DNA from 2 places in the Streptomyces lusitanus genome. Region 1 is predicted to be linked to the other one. Evidence: riboswitches for the same ligand, from Rfam matches in the RefSeq annotation. Region 1 holds a riboswitch; the other holds the start of a gene.
The links. A riboswitch is a leader RNA that binds a small molecule or an ion and turns the genes downstream of it on or off. The one in region 1 is predicted to bind cobalamin.

Region 1 (6,666 bases):
TGCCGAGGCAGGGGAGGACGAGTGCCGGGTCGACCGCGGTGATCACGTTGGTGAGCCGGATCGCGTCGCCGCCGTGGTGGACGACGACCTCGGCCATCCCCTTGGGTTCCACGGAGTCCCAGAGTTCGACGACGGCGAGCCGGGTGAGGCCGGTGTCGGCGAGTCGTTCCAGCTCGGGGACCAGGTCTTCGCGCAGCGCACAGCACGCGCAGTCGTTGACCAGCGGGGCCTCTTCTCGTGACAGCTCGCCCGAAGCGTCGCGCACCTGGCGCAGAACGGTGCCGTCGGCCGCGGAGGACAGGTCGTGGTGAAGGGCGACGCTGCCGGGTACCAGGCGCAGGAGGTGCTCCACGACCTTGCGGCGTGCCTCGGAGTGGAGCCCGGCGACGATGACGACGGGCAGTCCGGTCTCGTCCCGCATCAGTTGGCTCCGCGTCGGCCGTACCGGCGTTCGAACCGTTCGACTCGCCCGGCGGTGTCCAGGACCCGGGCGGTGCCCGTGTAGAAGGGGTGGCTGACGTTCGAGATTTCGACGTCGACCACCGGGTAGGTGGTGCCGTCCTCCCACTCGATCGTCTTGTCACTGGTCATGGTGGAGCGGGTGAGGAACGCGTAGTTCGCGGCACGGTCGCGGAAGACGACGGGACCGTACGCGGGGTGGATTCCGGGCTTCATGGGGCGTCCTTGGGATCGGAGGTCGGTGGCGTGGTGCGGGAGGTCAGCGTTCCTCGCGGAAGTCGACGTGGCGCCGGGCGACCGGGTCGTACTTGCGCAGGACCATGCGGTCGGGGTCGTTGCGGCGGTTCTTGCGGGTGACGTACGTGTAGCCGGTTCCCGCGGTGGAGCGGAGCTTGATGATCGGGCGTACCTCATTGCGTGCCATGAGCGGTACTATATGGGAATGGTTTCCATTACCAAAAACTAGCCCCGTCTCAGGTGAGAGGTAGGTACGACCTTGTCCGCCCACTGCCAACTGACCGGCGCCCAGCCGGGCTTCGGCAACACCATCTCCCACTCGCATCGGCGCACCTCGCGCCGTTTCGACCCCAACATCCAGCGCAAGCGCTACTGGCTGCCCAGTGAGGGGCGGTACGTCCGGCTGACGCTCAGCGCGAAGGCGATCAAGACCGTCGACAGCATCGGCATCGAGGCCGCCGTGGCCCGCATCCGCGCCCGAGGGGGGAAGGTCTGATGGCCAAGAAGAGCAAGATCGCGCAGAACGAGAAGCGCAAGGCGGTCGTCGAGCGGTACGCGGCCCGCCGCGCGGAGCTGAAGGAGATCATCCGCCGGCCGTCCTCCACCGACGCCGAACGCCGGGCCGCAGTGGAAGAACTGCGGCGCCAGCCCCGCAACGCGAGCGCCACCCGAGTACGCAACCGGGACAGCGTGGACGGGCGGCCGCGCGGTCACCTGCGGAAGTTCGGCCTGTCGCGCGTCCGCGTGCGGGAACAGGCCCACGCCGGCTTCCTGCCCGGGGTCACCAAGTCCTCCTGGTAGACCCTCCGCTGGCGCGACGGGCCCCGGGTCCGGCCGTGACTCGGCGGAGTCATGGCCGGACCGGAGGCGCTGAGCGTGCCTGCGGACGTCAGGGCAGGCACAGGCAGCTGAGCCCGGTGGCCCTCGGCCGGGGAGAGCCGCTGCGCGGCGGTGGCGGACGTGACGAACAGGTAGGGCCCGGTCGCGTGCGGGGGGCATGAAATCGAACGAGTAGGAGCGGCCTCTAGAAGCTGGCCCGCCTCCCCCTGGCGGCGCCCGCGAGTCCCCTCCGCTTGCGCGAACCGCTCCCCGCGGTGGGGCGGTCCTGTGGAGGGTGGAGGCCGGGGCACCGGTGGCGCCCCGGCCTCTCGGGTCGTGCGGGTCAGGACCCGGACAGCTCGTCGCGCACGGTGCGGGCGGCGGCGACCAGGTTTTCCAGCGAGGCGCGGGTCTCCGCCCAGCCGCGGGTCTTCAGGCCGCAGTCGGGGTTGACCCACAGCCGCTCCGCCGGGATGGCCTGCAAGCCGGTGCGCAGCAGGTCCGCGGCCTCCTCGGCGCTCGGGACACGCGGGGAGTGGATGTCGTACACGCCCGGGCCCGCCTCACGCGGGTAGCCGTGAGCGGCCAGCTCGTGGGCGACCTGCATGTGTGAGCGCGCGGCCTCCAGGCTGATGACGTCGGCGTCGAGGTCGTCGATGGCCTGGACGATGTCTCCGAACTCGGCGTAGCACATGTGGGTGTGGATCTGGGTGTCCGGCCGCACGCCGCCGGTGGTCAGGCGGAACGCCTCGGTGGCCCAGGCCAGGTAGGCCGAGTGCTCGGCGGCGCGTAGCGGCAGGGTCTCGCGCAGGGCCGGTTCGTCCACCTGGATGACGGACGTGCCGGCCGTCTCGAGGTCGGTGACCTCGTCACGCAGGGCGAGGGCGACCTGGCGGGCGGTGTCGGCGAGAGGCTGGTCGTCGCGGACGAAGGACCAGGCGAGCATGGTGACCGGACCGGTGAGCATGCCCTTGACCGGCCGGGAGGTGAGGGACTGGGCGTACGTCGTCCAGCGCACGGTCATCGGCTCGGGCCGGGAGATGTCGCCGGCCAGGATCGGCGGGCGGACGTACCGGGTGCCGTAGGACTGGACCCAGCCGTGCCGGGTGGCGAGGTAGCCGGTGAGCTGTTCGGCGAAGTACTGGACCATGTCGTTGCGTTCGGGCTCGCCGTGCACGAGGACGTCGATGCCGGTTTTCTCCTGGAAGGAGACGACCTCCTGGATCTCCGCCTTGACGCGTTCCTCGTAGGCGGCCGTGCCGATCCGGCCGGCCCGCAGGTCCGCACGCGCTGCCCGCAGTTCGCCGGTCTGCGGGAAGGAGCCGATGGTGGTGGTCGGCAGCAGCGGCAGACCGAGGTGCTCCCGTTGGGCGGCGGCCCGCTCGGTGTAGGGCTGGGAGCGTCGGGCGTCGGCTTCGGTGACGGCGGCGGCGCGGGCGCGCACGGCCGGGTCGTGGGTGATGGGGGAGCCGGCACGGGAGGCGAGGTCGGCGCGGTTGGCGGCGAGTTCCGCGGCGATCGTGTCGGCGCCCTGGGCGAGGCCCTTGGCGAGGGTGACGACCTCGGCGGTCTTCTGCCGGGCGAAGGCGAGCCAGCGCAGGATCTGCGGCTCGATGTCACGCTCGGCCGACGCGTCCAGCGGCACGTGGAGGAGGGAGCAGGAGGCGGCCACGTCGACCCGGCCGGCCAGCCCGAGCAGGGTGGCGAGGGTGGACAGGGACTTCGCCAGGTCGTTGACCCAGATGTTGCGGCCGTTGACGACGCCGGCGACCAGCCGCTTGCCGGGCAGTCCGCCGACGGCGGCCAGAGCCTGAAGGTTTCCGGCCGCGGACTCGGTGAAGTCCAGGGCGAGGCCCTCGACCGGCGCCTTGGCCAGCACCGGCAGGGCGTCACCGAGCCGGTCGAAGTACGAGGCGACGAGCAGCTTGGGCCGGTCGGTGAGGGCGCCGAGGTCGCGGTAGGCGCGGGCGGCGGCGTTCAGCTCGGCCGGGGTACGGTCCTGGACGAGCGCCGGTTCGTCCAGCTGGACCCACTCGGCGCCCGCCGCCCGCAGGTCGGCCAGAATCCGCGCGTAGACCGGCAGCAGCCGGTCCAGGAGGGTGAGCGGTTCGAAGTCCGCCGACACGCCGGGCGCGGGCTTGGCGAGCAGCAGGTAGGTGACGGGGCCGACCAGGACCGGCCGGGCGCTCAGCCCCAGCGCCAGGGCCTCCTTCAGCTCGCCGACCTGCTTGCCCGAGTCGGCCGTGAAGACGGTGTCGGGGCCCAGCTCGGGCACCAGATAGTGGTAGTTGGTGTCGAACCACTTCGTCATCTCCAGCGGCGCGACGTCCTGCGTGCCGCGGGCCATGGCGAAGTAGCCGTCCAGGGCGTCGGTCTCGACGGCGACGCGATGCCGCTCGGGGATCGCGCCGAGGGCGACGGTGGTGTCGAGGACATGGTCGTAGTACGAGAAGTCACCGGTCGGCACCTCGTGGACGCCGGCGTCGGCGAGCTGCTGCCAGTTGTCCCGGCGGAGTTCGGCTGCGGTCTCCCGGAGGGCGTCGGCGGTGACGCGGCCCTTCCAGTAGCCTTCGATCGCCTTCTTCAGCTCCCGGTTCGGGCCCTGGCGGGGGTAGCCGTACACGGTGGCCCGTGCTGCCGCGGCTGCGGACTTCGCTGTCACGGAGATCTCCTTCGCGAGACGATTCCCTGAGATCCCGGCGACGGGACGAGAGCGCGAAGGGGTGACGAACCGGACGGCACGAAGCGCGCCCGGCAAGGCACGGTCGTCCGCCCGGTATGTACTCCCCGGACTTGGTCCAGGGGTGCCCACAACCCGCCCACGAGGTCACCGGGATGTCCGCGCACGAGTGGTTCGCGCGCGGGCAGGTGGCAGGTCTTCGGACTCGCGGGCACCTCTCGTCGTACCAAGTCGTACGAGACACCTACTGGCCGTCGCTTCCCAGGCCCGTACGTCGGACCCAGTGCGTATGACGGCGGTCGTTCCCGCTCACCGCTGCGGGGCAGTCCCGGATTCCCACCGGGTTCCCTCTTGCGACGCATCCCGCCTGGCGGACGGGGCGAACCAGCTGCATCCGTCACCCTACGGGGTCGTCGTGCCGGAAGGCAGCGCGACGTCCGTCATTCGGACAACGTGACGGGACGCCGAACCGGGAACGCCACAGAGGGGGAAACGCCGCCGGAGTGGCTCACGAACGTGACTCCTCGGGGAGGAAGGTCACCTGCGGGGCGCCCGTGCGTGGATGGGTGGTGACTTCCGCCGCGACTCCGTAGACCTCGGCCAGGAGTTGTGGGGTGAGGATCTCGGAGGGCGGGCCGGAGGCGGTGATCTCACCGTCGTTGAGGACGTAGAGGCGGTCGCAGTAGTAGGCGGCGAGGTTGAGGTCGTGCAGGGCGAGCAGCACGGTCGTGGGCAGGCGGCGCAGAGCGTCGAGGACGGACAGCTGGTGGCGGATGTCGAGGTGGTTGGTGGGTTCGTCGAGGACGAGGAGGGTGGGCTGCTGGGTGAGGGCGCGGGCGATGAGGACGCGTTGGCGCTCGCCGCCGGAGAGCCGGTCGAAGGGGCGGTCGGCCAGATGGACGGCGTCGACCGCGAGGAGCGCGCGGTCGATGAGGTCGGCGTCCTCGGGGGTGTCACCGGAGAGGAGCCGTTTGTGCGGGGTGCGGCCCATGGCGACGACCTCGCGGACGGCCAGGTCGAAGTCGGCGGCCGAGTCCTGGACCACCGCCGCCACGGTGCGGGCCAGTTGCCGCGCCGGAAGCGCCCAGGCGTCGTCCCCGTCGACCCGGACGTGCCCGGTGTCGGGGCGCAGGACGCGGTAGACGGCGCGCAGGAGGCTGGACTTGCCGCTGCCGTTGGGCCCGACGAGGCCGATGGTCTCGCCGGGGCGGGCGGTCAGGGAGACGTCGTGCACCAGGTGGCGGGCTCCGGCGGTGAGCGTGACGCCGTCGACGTGCAGTTCGGCCGGGGGCGTGTCGGTCGCGGTCATGCCACTCCTCGGTCGGTGCCGCGGCGGGCGTCCCGGCGCATCAGCCACAGGAAGAACGGACCGCCGCACAGGGCGGTGAGGACGCCGACGGGTATCTCCATCGGTGATGCGACCGTCCGTGCGGCGATGTCGGCCCAGACGAGGAAGACCGCCCCGCCGAGCGCCGCCGTCGGCAGGACCCGGCGGTGGTCGCCGCCGACGAACAGGCGCACGATGTGCGGCATCATCAGGCCGACGAAGCCGATCGGTCCGGCCGCCGCGACCAGCACGCCCGTCACGAGGGAGAGCAGCACGAACAGCCGGGCGCGGAAGCGGGCGACGTCCAGTCCCATCGTGGTGGCCGCCTCCTCGCCGGCCAGCAGCAGATTCAGGTTGCGGGCCTGCGCCAGGAGGACGCCGACGCCGAGCAGCAGGGCCGTGCTCGGCAGCCACAGCGTGCCCCAGTCGACGCCGCCGAGGCCGCCGAGGGTCCAGGCGAGGACCGCGCGGGCCTCGTTGCCGCGGTCGGTGGTGAGCAGCAGCAGATCGAGGAGCGCGGTGAGGACCGCCGCGATCGCCACTCCGGACAGCACCAGCCGTGACGAGGTGATGCGTCCGCCGGTGCGGGCGGTGGCGTACACGAGCAGGAGCGCGCCCAGGGCCCCCGCGAAGGCGGCCACCGACAGGGAGAGGGGCCCGAAGAGCGTGACCCCGAACACGATCACCGAGACCGCGCCGAGCGACGCCCCGGAGGAGACGCCGAGCAGGTAGGGCTCGGCGAGCGGATTGCGCAGCAGGGCCTGCAGGGCGGTGCCGATCACCGCCAGACCGGCACCGGTGACCGCACCGAGCAGCACCCGCGGCGCCCGCACGTCCACCACGATGGTCTCCCGGGCCCGCGACCAGTCCGGATCCTGCCAGCCGGCGCCCAGCGCGTGCGTCACGATGCCCCACACCTGGCCGGGCGGCACCTGGACGGAGCCGATCGCGAGGCCCGCCATGGCGGAGACCAGGAGCAAGGCGGTGAGTACGAGCAGTGTGACGGCCAACTTCGTACGGCCCGCCCCTGACGCGTCGGCCTTCCGCCGGCGCACCGCCTCTTCGGCGGGCGTGCCCGTGGCGGCCTGGGTCACCGGAAGCTCTCGGGGTGCAGTCCGCGGGCCAGGTCCTCGACCGCGTAGGC
Region 2 (6,666 bases), on a different contig from region 1:
TGGGCGGGCGCTCGTTCGGCACCTGGGTCACCTGGTTCCTGCTGGGCGGCGACCTGTACACCGCGTACACCTTCGTGGCCGTCCCGGCGGCGATCTACGCGGCGGGCGCGGCCGGCTTCTTCGCGGTGCCGTACACGATCCTGGTGTACCCGCTGATCTTCACCTTCCTGCCCCGGCTGTGGTCGGTGTCGCACAAGCACGGCTATGTGACGACCTCCGACTTCGTGCGCGGGCGGTTCGGCTCGAAGGGTCTTTCGCTGGCCGTCGCGGTCACCGGCATCCTGGCGACGATGCCGTACATCGCGCTCCAGCTGGTCGGCATCCAGGCCGTGCTGGACGTGATGGGCGTCGGCGGCGGCGAGAACACCAACTGGTTCATCAAGGACCTGCCGCTGCTCATCGCCTTCGGTGTGCTGGCCGCGTACACCTACTCGTCGGGGCTGCGGGCGCCCGCGCTGATCGCGTTCGTCAAGGACACGCTGATCTACATCGTGATCGCGGTGGCGATCATCTACATCCCGATCAAGCTGGGCGGCTTCGACGAGATCTTCGCCAAGGCGACCGAGGCGTACAGCCAGACCAACCCGGCCACGGGCGCGCCGCGCGGCGCTACGGTGCCGGGCGAGGCGGGCCAGTGGACGTACGCCACCCTCGCGCTGGGCTCGGCGCTCGCGCTGTTCATGTACCCGCACTCGATCACCGCGACGCTGTCCTCGCGCAGCCGTGAGGTGATCCGCCGCAACACCACGATCCTGCCGCTGTACTCGCTGATGCTGGGCCTGCTGGCGCTGCTCGGGTTCATGGCGATCGCGGCCGGGGTGAAGGTGCAGAACGGCCAGCTGGCCATCCCGCAGCTGTTCGAGAACATGTTCCCGGACTGGTTCGCCGGTGTGGCCTTCGCGGCCATCGGCATCGGCGCGCTGGTGCCGGCGGCGATCATGTCGATCGCGGCGGCGAACCTGTTCACCCGCAACATCTACAAGGACTTCATCAAGCCGGACGCGACGCCCAAGCAGGAGACCGCCGTCTCCAAGGTCGTGTCCCTGCTGGTGAAGGTGGGCGCGCTGGTCTTCGTGCTGACCATGGACAAGACCGTCGCGATCAACTTCCAGCTGCTGGGCGGCATCTGGATCCTCCAGACCTTCCCGGCGCTGGTGGGCGGCCTGTTCACCCGCTGGTTCCACCGCTGGGCGCTGATCGGCGGCTGGGCGGTCGGCATGATCTACGGCACGGTCGCCGCGTACGGGGTGGCCTCGCCGACGCAGAAGCACTTCGGCGGGTCCTCGGACGAGATCCCGGGCATCGGGGAGATCGGCTACATCGGTCTCACCGCGTTCGTGCTCAACGTGCTGGTCACGGTCGTCCTGACCTTCGTCATGCGGGCGGTCAAGGCGCCGGAGGGCGTCGACGAGACCAAGCCGCAGGACTACACGGCGGACGCCGGCGACCCGGGCGTCCAGGTGGAGCTCCCGCCGGCCACGGCGGGCAGCGCGCACTGACGCCGTCGCGTCCAGGGCAGCGGGCCGCCGGTGGAAAACCGGCGGCCCGCTGTCGTACCCGTACGGCAGACTCCCCTCATGGACATCGTCATCCGGCCGGTGACGGCCGGCGAACACGCGGAACTCGGTGAGATCACCGCCCAGGCCTATCTCGGCGACGGGCTGCTGGACTTCGGGGAGAGCGACAGCTACCTCGGCGAGCTGCGGGACGTGGCGAAGCGGGCGGCGGCGGCCGAGGTGCTGGTCGCCGTGGAGCACGGCGCGCTGCTGGGCGGGGTGACCTTCGTGCCCGGCCCGGGGCCCATGGCCGACATCGCGGAGCCGGGCGAGGCGGAGATACGCATGCTGGCGGTCTCCCGCGACCACCGCGGCCGGGGCGCCGGCGAGGCGCTGGTGCGCGCCTGCGTCGACCGGGCGCGGGCGCTCGGCCGGGAGCGGATGGTGCTGTCCACCCAGCGCACGATGCACGCCGCGCACCGGGTCTACGAGCGGCTGGGCTTCACGCGCGCCCCGGCGCGGGACTGGAATCCGCTGCCGGAGCTGGACGACATCATGCTGGTGGTCTACGAGCTGACGCTCTGACGGCTCCGCGCGGGCCGTCGCCCGGCCCGCGCGACACAACATATGGGTCCGCCAGCCGCACCCGGCACAAGATGTATGCTCGTGCTCGCTGTCGTCGCAGGGGAATCCGGTGCGAATCCGGAACTGTCCCGCAACGGTGTACCCATGCCTGCCCACGGGCGCGCACGGGAGTCAGTCCGAGGACCTGCCGACAGTGCGCCCGGCCCTTCCGGTCCGGGTGCCCTGACGTCCGGGCCTCGCGGAATGGGCCGGTGGACGCGACGCCGCGTGCGTTCGTGTGCTGCCCCCTGCGCTCTTCGAGGCCCCCGTGCCGAGCGAGGGAGAGCCACACGTGACCATCGCGCCAGCCGATCCGGCTTCAGCGACCCGCGTGACCGAGGAGAGCGACGGTCCCGGTGCCGCGCTGCTGCGGACCCTGACCCAGCTGACCGCCGACCTGCCCGACGCCGACCCCGGCCGGGTGGCCGCGGCCGCGCTGCGCGGCCGGTCCGCCGCCGCCGACGAGGCGGAGCTGCGGGAACTGGCCACCGAGGCGGCCGCCGGGCTGATCTCCGAGGACCCCGCCTACTCCCGGCTCGCCGCCCGGCTGCTGACCCTCGCCATCCGCGCCGAGGCCGCCTCGCAGGGCGTCACCTCGTTCACCGGGTCGGTCGCGACCGGGTACCGCGAGGGTCTGATCGCCGACCGCACCGCCGCCTTCGTCCGGCTCCACGCGGCCCGTCTGGACGCGCTGGTCGACACCGGCGCCGACGACCGCTTCGGCTACTTCGGGCTGCGCACCCTGCACAGCCGCTACCTGCTGCGTCACCCGGTCACCCGCAAGGTCGTCGAGACGCCCCAGCACTTCCTGCTGCGGGTCGCCTGCGGGCTCGCCGAGGACGACAGCGAGCGGGCGCTGGAGGAGGTCGCCGCGCTGTACGGGCTGATGAGCCGGCTGGACTACCTGCCCTCCTCCCCCACGCTGTTCAACTCGGGCACCCGCCACCCGCAGATGTCGTCCTGCTACCTCCTGGACTCCCCCGCGGACGAGCTGGACTCCCTCTACCAGCGCTACCACCAGGTCGCCCGCCTGTCGAAGCACGCCGGCGGCATCGGCCTGTCCTTCTCCCGCGTCCGCGCCCGGGGTTCGCTGATCCGCGGCACCAACGGGCACTCCAACGGCATCGTGCCGTTCCTGAAGACGCTGGACGCCTCGGTCGCCGCCGTGAACCAGGGCGGCCGGCGCAAGGGCGCGGCGGCGGTCTACCTGGAGACCTGGCACGCGGACATCGAGGAGTTCCTCGAACTGCGCGACAACACCGGTGAGGACGCCCGCCGTACGCACAACCTGAACCTGGCGCACTGGGTGCCGGACGAGTTCATGCGCCGCGTCGACGCCGACGGGCAGTGGTCGCTGTTCTCCCCGGTGGACGTGCCCGAGCTGGTCGACCTGTGGGGCGAGGAGTTCGACGCGGCCTACCGCGCCGCCGAGGCGAAGGGCCTGGCCCGCAGGACGATCCCGGCGCGCGAGCTGTACGGCCGGATGATGCGCACCCTCGCGCAGACCGGCAACGGCTGGATGACGTTCAAGGACACCGCCAACCGCACCGCCAACCAGACCGCCGAGCCGGGACACGTCGTCCACTCCTCGAACCTGTGCACGGAGATCCTGGAGGTCACCGACGACGGGGAGACGGCGGTCTGCAACCTCGGCTCGGTCAACCTCGCGGCCTTCGCCGGCGGGGACGGCATGGACTGGGAGCGTCTGGACGCGGCGGTCCGCACCGCCGTGACGTTCCTGGACCGGGTGGTCGACATCAACTTCTACCCGACCGAGGAGGCGTCCCGGTCCAACAGCCGCTGGCGTCCGGTGGGTCTGGGCGTGATGGGGCTCCAGGACGTGCTGTTCCGGATGCGGCTGCCCTTCGACTCCCCCGAGGCGAAGGAGCTGTCCACCCGGATCGCCGAGCGGATCATGCTCGCCGCGTACGAGACGTCGGCCGCCCTCGCCGAGCGGCACGGCCCGCTGCCCGCCTGGGAGAAGACCCGCACCGCGCGGGGCGTGCTGCACCCCGACCACTACGGCGTCGAGCTCGCCTGGCCGGAGCGCTGGGCGGCGCTGCGGACCCGGATCGCCGCCACGGGCCTGCGCAACGCGCTGCTGCTGGCGATCGCGCCCACCGCGACCATCGCGTCCATCGCCGGCGTGTACGAGTGCATCGAGCCGCAGGTGTCCAACCTGTTCAAGCGCGAGACGCTGTCCGGGGAGTTCCTCCAGGTCAACTCCTACCTGGTGGAGGACCTCAAGCGGCTCGGCGTGTGGGACGCGCGCACCCGGGAGGCGCTGCGCGAGGCGGGCGGCTCGGTGCAGGACTTCGCCTGGATCCCCGAGGACGTACGGCGGCTGTACCGCACGGCGTGGGAGATCCCGCAGCGCGGTCTGATCGACATGGCCGCCGCCCGCACCCCGTTCCTGGACCAGGCGCAGTCGCTGAACCTGTTCCTGGAGACGCCGACCATCGGCAAGCTCTCCTCGATGTACGCCTACGCCTGGAAGCAGGGGCTGAAGACCACCTACTACCTGCGCTCCCGCCCGGCGACCCGGATCGCCCGCGCGGCCCGCGCCGCCGTCCCCGTCCAGCAGCCGGCCGACCCCGAGGCCGTCGCCTGCTCCCTCGAGAACCCCGAATCCTGCGAGGCCTGCCAGTGACCACCAGCACGACCAAGAACCTGCTCGACCCCGGCTTCGAGCTGACCCTGCGCCCCATGCGCTACCCGGACTTCTACGAGCGCTACCGGGACGCGATCAAGAACACCTGGCACGTCGAGGAGGTGGACCTGCACTCGGACGTCGCCGACCTGGCGAAGCTGACGCCCGAGGAGCAGCATCTGATCGGCCGGCTGGTGGCGTTCTTCGCCACCGGCGACTCGATCGTGGCGAACAACCTGGTGCTGACGCTGTACAAGCACATCAACTCGCCCGAGGCCAGGCTGTACCTGTCGCGGCAGCTGTTCGAGGAGGCCGTGCACGTCCAGTTCTACCTGACCCTGCTGGACACCTATCTGCCCGACCCGGACGACCGGGCGGCGGCCTTCGCGGCCGTGGAGAACATCCCGTCCATCCGGGAGAAGGCCGAGTTCTGCTTCCGGTGGATGGACTCGGTGGAGAAGATCGACCGGCTGGAGTCGAAGGCCGACCGGCGCCGCTTCCTGCTGAACCTGATCTGCTTCGCCGCCTGCATCGAGGGCCTGTTCTTCTACGGCGCGTTCGCCTACGTGTACTGGTTCCGCAGCCGGGGTCTGCTGCACGGCCTGGCGACCGGCACCAACTGGGTGTTCCGCGACGAGACGATGCACATGTCGTTCGCGTTCGACGTGGTGGACACCGTGCGCAAGGAGGAGCCGGAGCTGTTCGACGAGGAGCTCGGGCGGCAGGTCACCGACATGCTGCGCGAGGCGGTCGAGGCGGAGCTGCAGTTCGCGCGTGACCTGTGCGGCGACGGGCTGCCCGGCATGAACACCGCGTCGATGCGGCAGTACCTGGAGTGCGTCGCCGACCAGCGGCTGGTGCGGCTGGGCTTCGCCCCGGTGTACGGCTCGGAGAACCCGTTCTCCTTCATGGAGCTCCAGGGCGTCCAGGAGCTGACCAACTTCTTCGAGCGGCGTCCGTCCGCGTACCAGGTCGCCGTGGAGGGCACGGTCGACCTGGACGAGGACTTCTGAGGCCCGGGCGCCGGGGCCGTCTCACGCCGCCCGTGCGGAATGGCGTGGGGCGGTCCCGTGCGCCGGGCGGGCCGTGGCCGGCGGGTCGGGCGGTTCCGTGACGGGGACCGCCCGGGCCCGCCGGATCTGCTTCTCGATGCGGCGGTCGCGCAGGATGCCGATCACGGCGGGCGCGACCATGAGGACGAACAGGCCGAGAACGGCCACCAGGGAGATCAGGGCTTCTGTCTGCGTCGTGTTCATGGACACCACTGTCGCGCCGGACACTCCTGACCGGGAGTGGCAGGACTGCCGTAGACCCTCGATTTACTGCCAACGGCGAGGCACACTGGTGGCATGCTCCGGAATGTGGCGGCCGTCCTCCTCGACGGCGTGAATCCCTTCGAACTCGGCGTGGTCTGCGAGGTCTTCGGCATCGACCGCAGCGACGACGGGCTGCCGGTCTACGACTTCGCCGTCGCCTCGGCGGAGGGGGCCTCGGTGCGCGCGAGCACCGGCTTTACGCTCCAGGTGGAGCACGGTCTGGAGCGGCTGGAGACGGCCGACCTGATCACCGTGCCCGCCGGCGCCTCCTACGCCTCCCGCGAGTTCCCGCCCGAGCTGCTGGACGCCCTGCGCCGGGCGGTGGACCGGGGCGCGCGGGTGCTGAGCGTGTGCTCGGGGGTGTTCGTGCTGGCCGCGGCCGGGCTGCTGGAGGGGCGGCGGGCCGCGGTGCACTGGAAGCACGCGGAGGAGCTGAGCCGCCGCCATCCGCATCTGACGGTCGAGCCGGACGTGCTGTACGTCGACGAGGACCCGGTGATCACCTCGGCGGGCACCGCCGCGGGCATCGACGCCTGTCTGCACCTGGTGCGCAAGGAGCAGGGCCCGGAGGTGGCCAACC

Region 2: it holds a riboswitch for cobalamin, as region 1 does, so the genes downstream of both, ACFOSY_RS03895 (ribonucleoside-diphosphate reductase subunit alpha) here and metE (5-methyltetrahydropteroyltriglutamate--homocysteine S-methyltransferase) in region 1, are expected to answer to the same signal.

What each region holds. Positions count from the first base shown of each region.
Region 1 is NZ_JBHRWL010000007.1:172,622-179,287, forward strand. Features, by position in the region: gene ACFOSY_RS12600 (CobW family GTP-binding protein) at 1-421, opposite strand, end outside; gene ACFOSY_RS12605 (type B 50S ribosomal protein L31) at 421-675, opposite strand; gene rpmG (50S ribosomal protein L33) at 719-883, opposite strand; gene rpmB (50S ribosomal protein L28) at 956-1,192, shown strand; gene rpsN (30S ribosomal protein S14) at 1,192-1,497, shown strand; gene metE (5-methyltetrahydropteroyltriglutamate--homocysteine S-methyltransferase) at 1,859-4,177, opposite strand; cobalamin riboswitch at 4,369-4,599, opposite strand; gene ACFOSY_RS12630 (ABC transporter ATP-binding protein) at 4,704-5,504, opposite strand; gene ACFOSY_RS12635 (FecCD family ABC transporter permease) at 5,501-6,616, opposite strand; gene ACFOSY_RS12640 (ABC transporter substrate-binding protein) at 6,613-6,666, opposite strand, start outside.
Region 2 is NZ_JBHRWL010000002.1:536,033-542,698, reverse strand. Features, by position in the region: gene mctP (monocarboxylate uptake permease MctP) at 1-1,499, shown strand, start outside; gene ACFOSY_RS03900 (GNAT family N-acetyltransferase) at 1,578-2,081, shown strand; cobalamin riboswitch at 2,157-2,287, shown strand; gene ACFOSY_RS03895 (ribonucleoside-diphosphate reductase subunit alpha) at 2,413-4,770, shown strand; gene ACFOSY_RS03890 (ribonucleotide-diphosphate reductase subunit beta) at 4,827-5,783, shown strand; gene ACFOSY_RS03885 (hypothetical protein) at 5,805-6,026, opposite strand; gene ACFOSY_RS03880 (GlxA family transcriptional regulator) at 6,120-6,666, shown strand, end outside.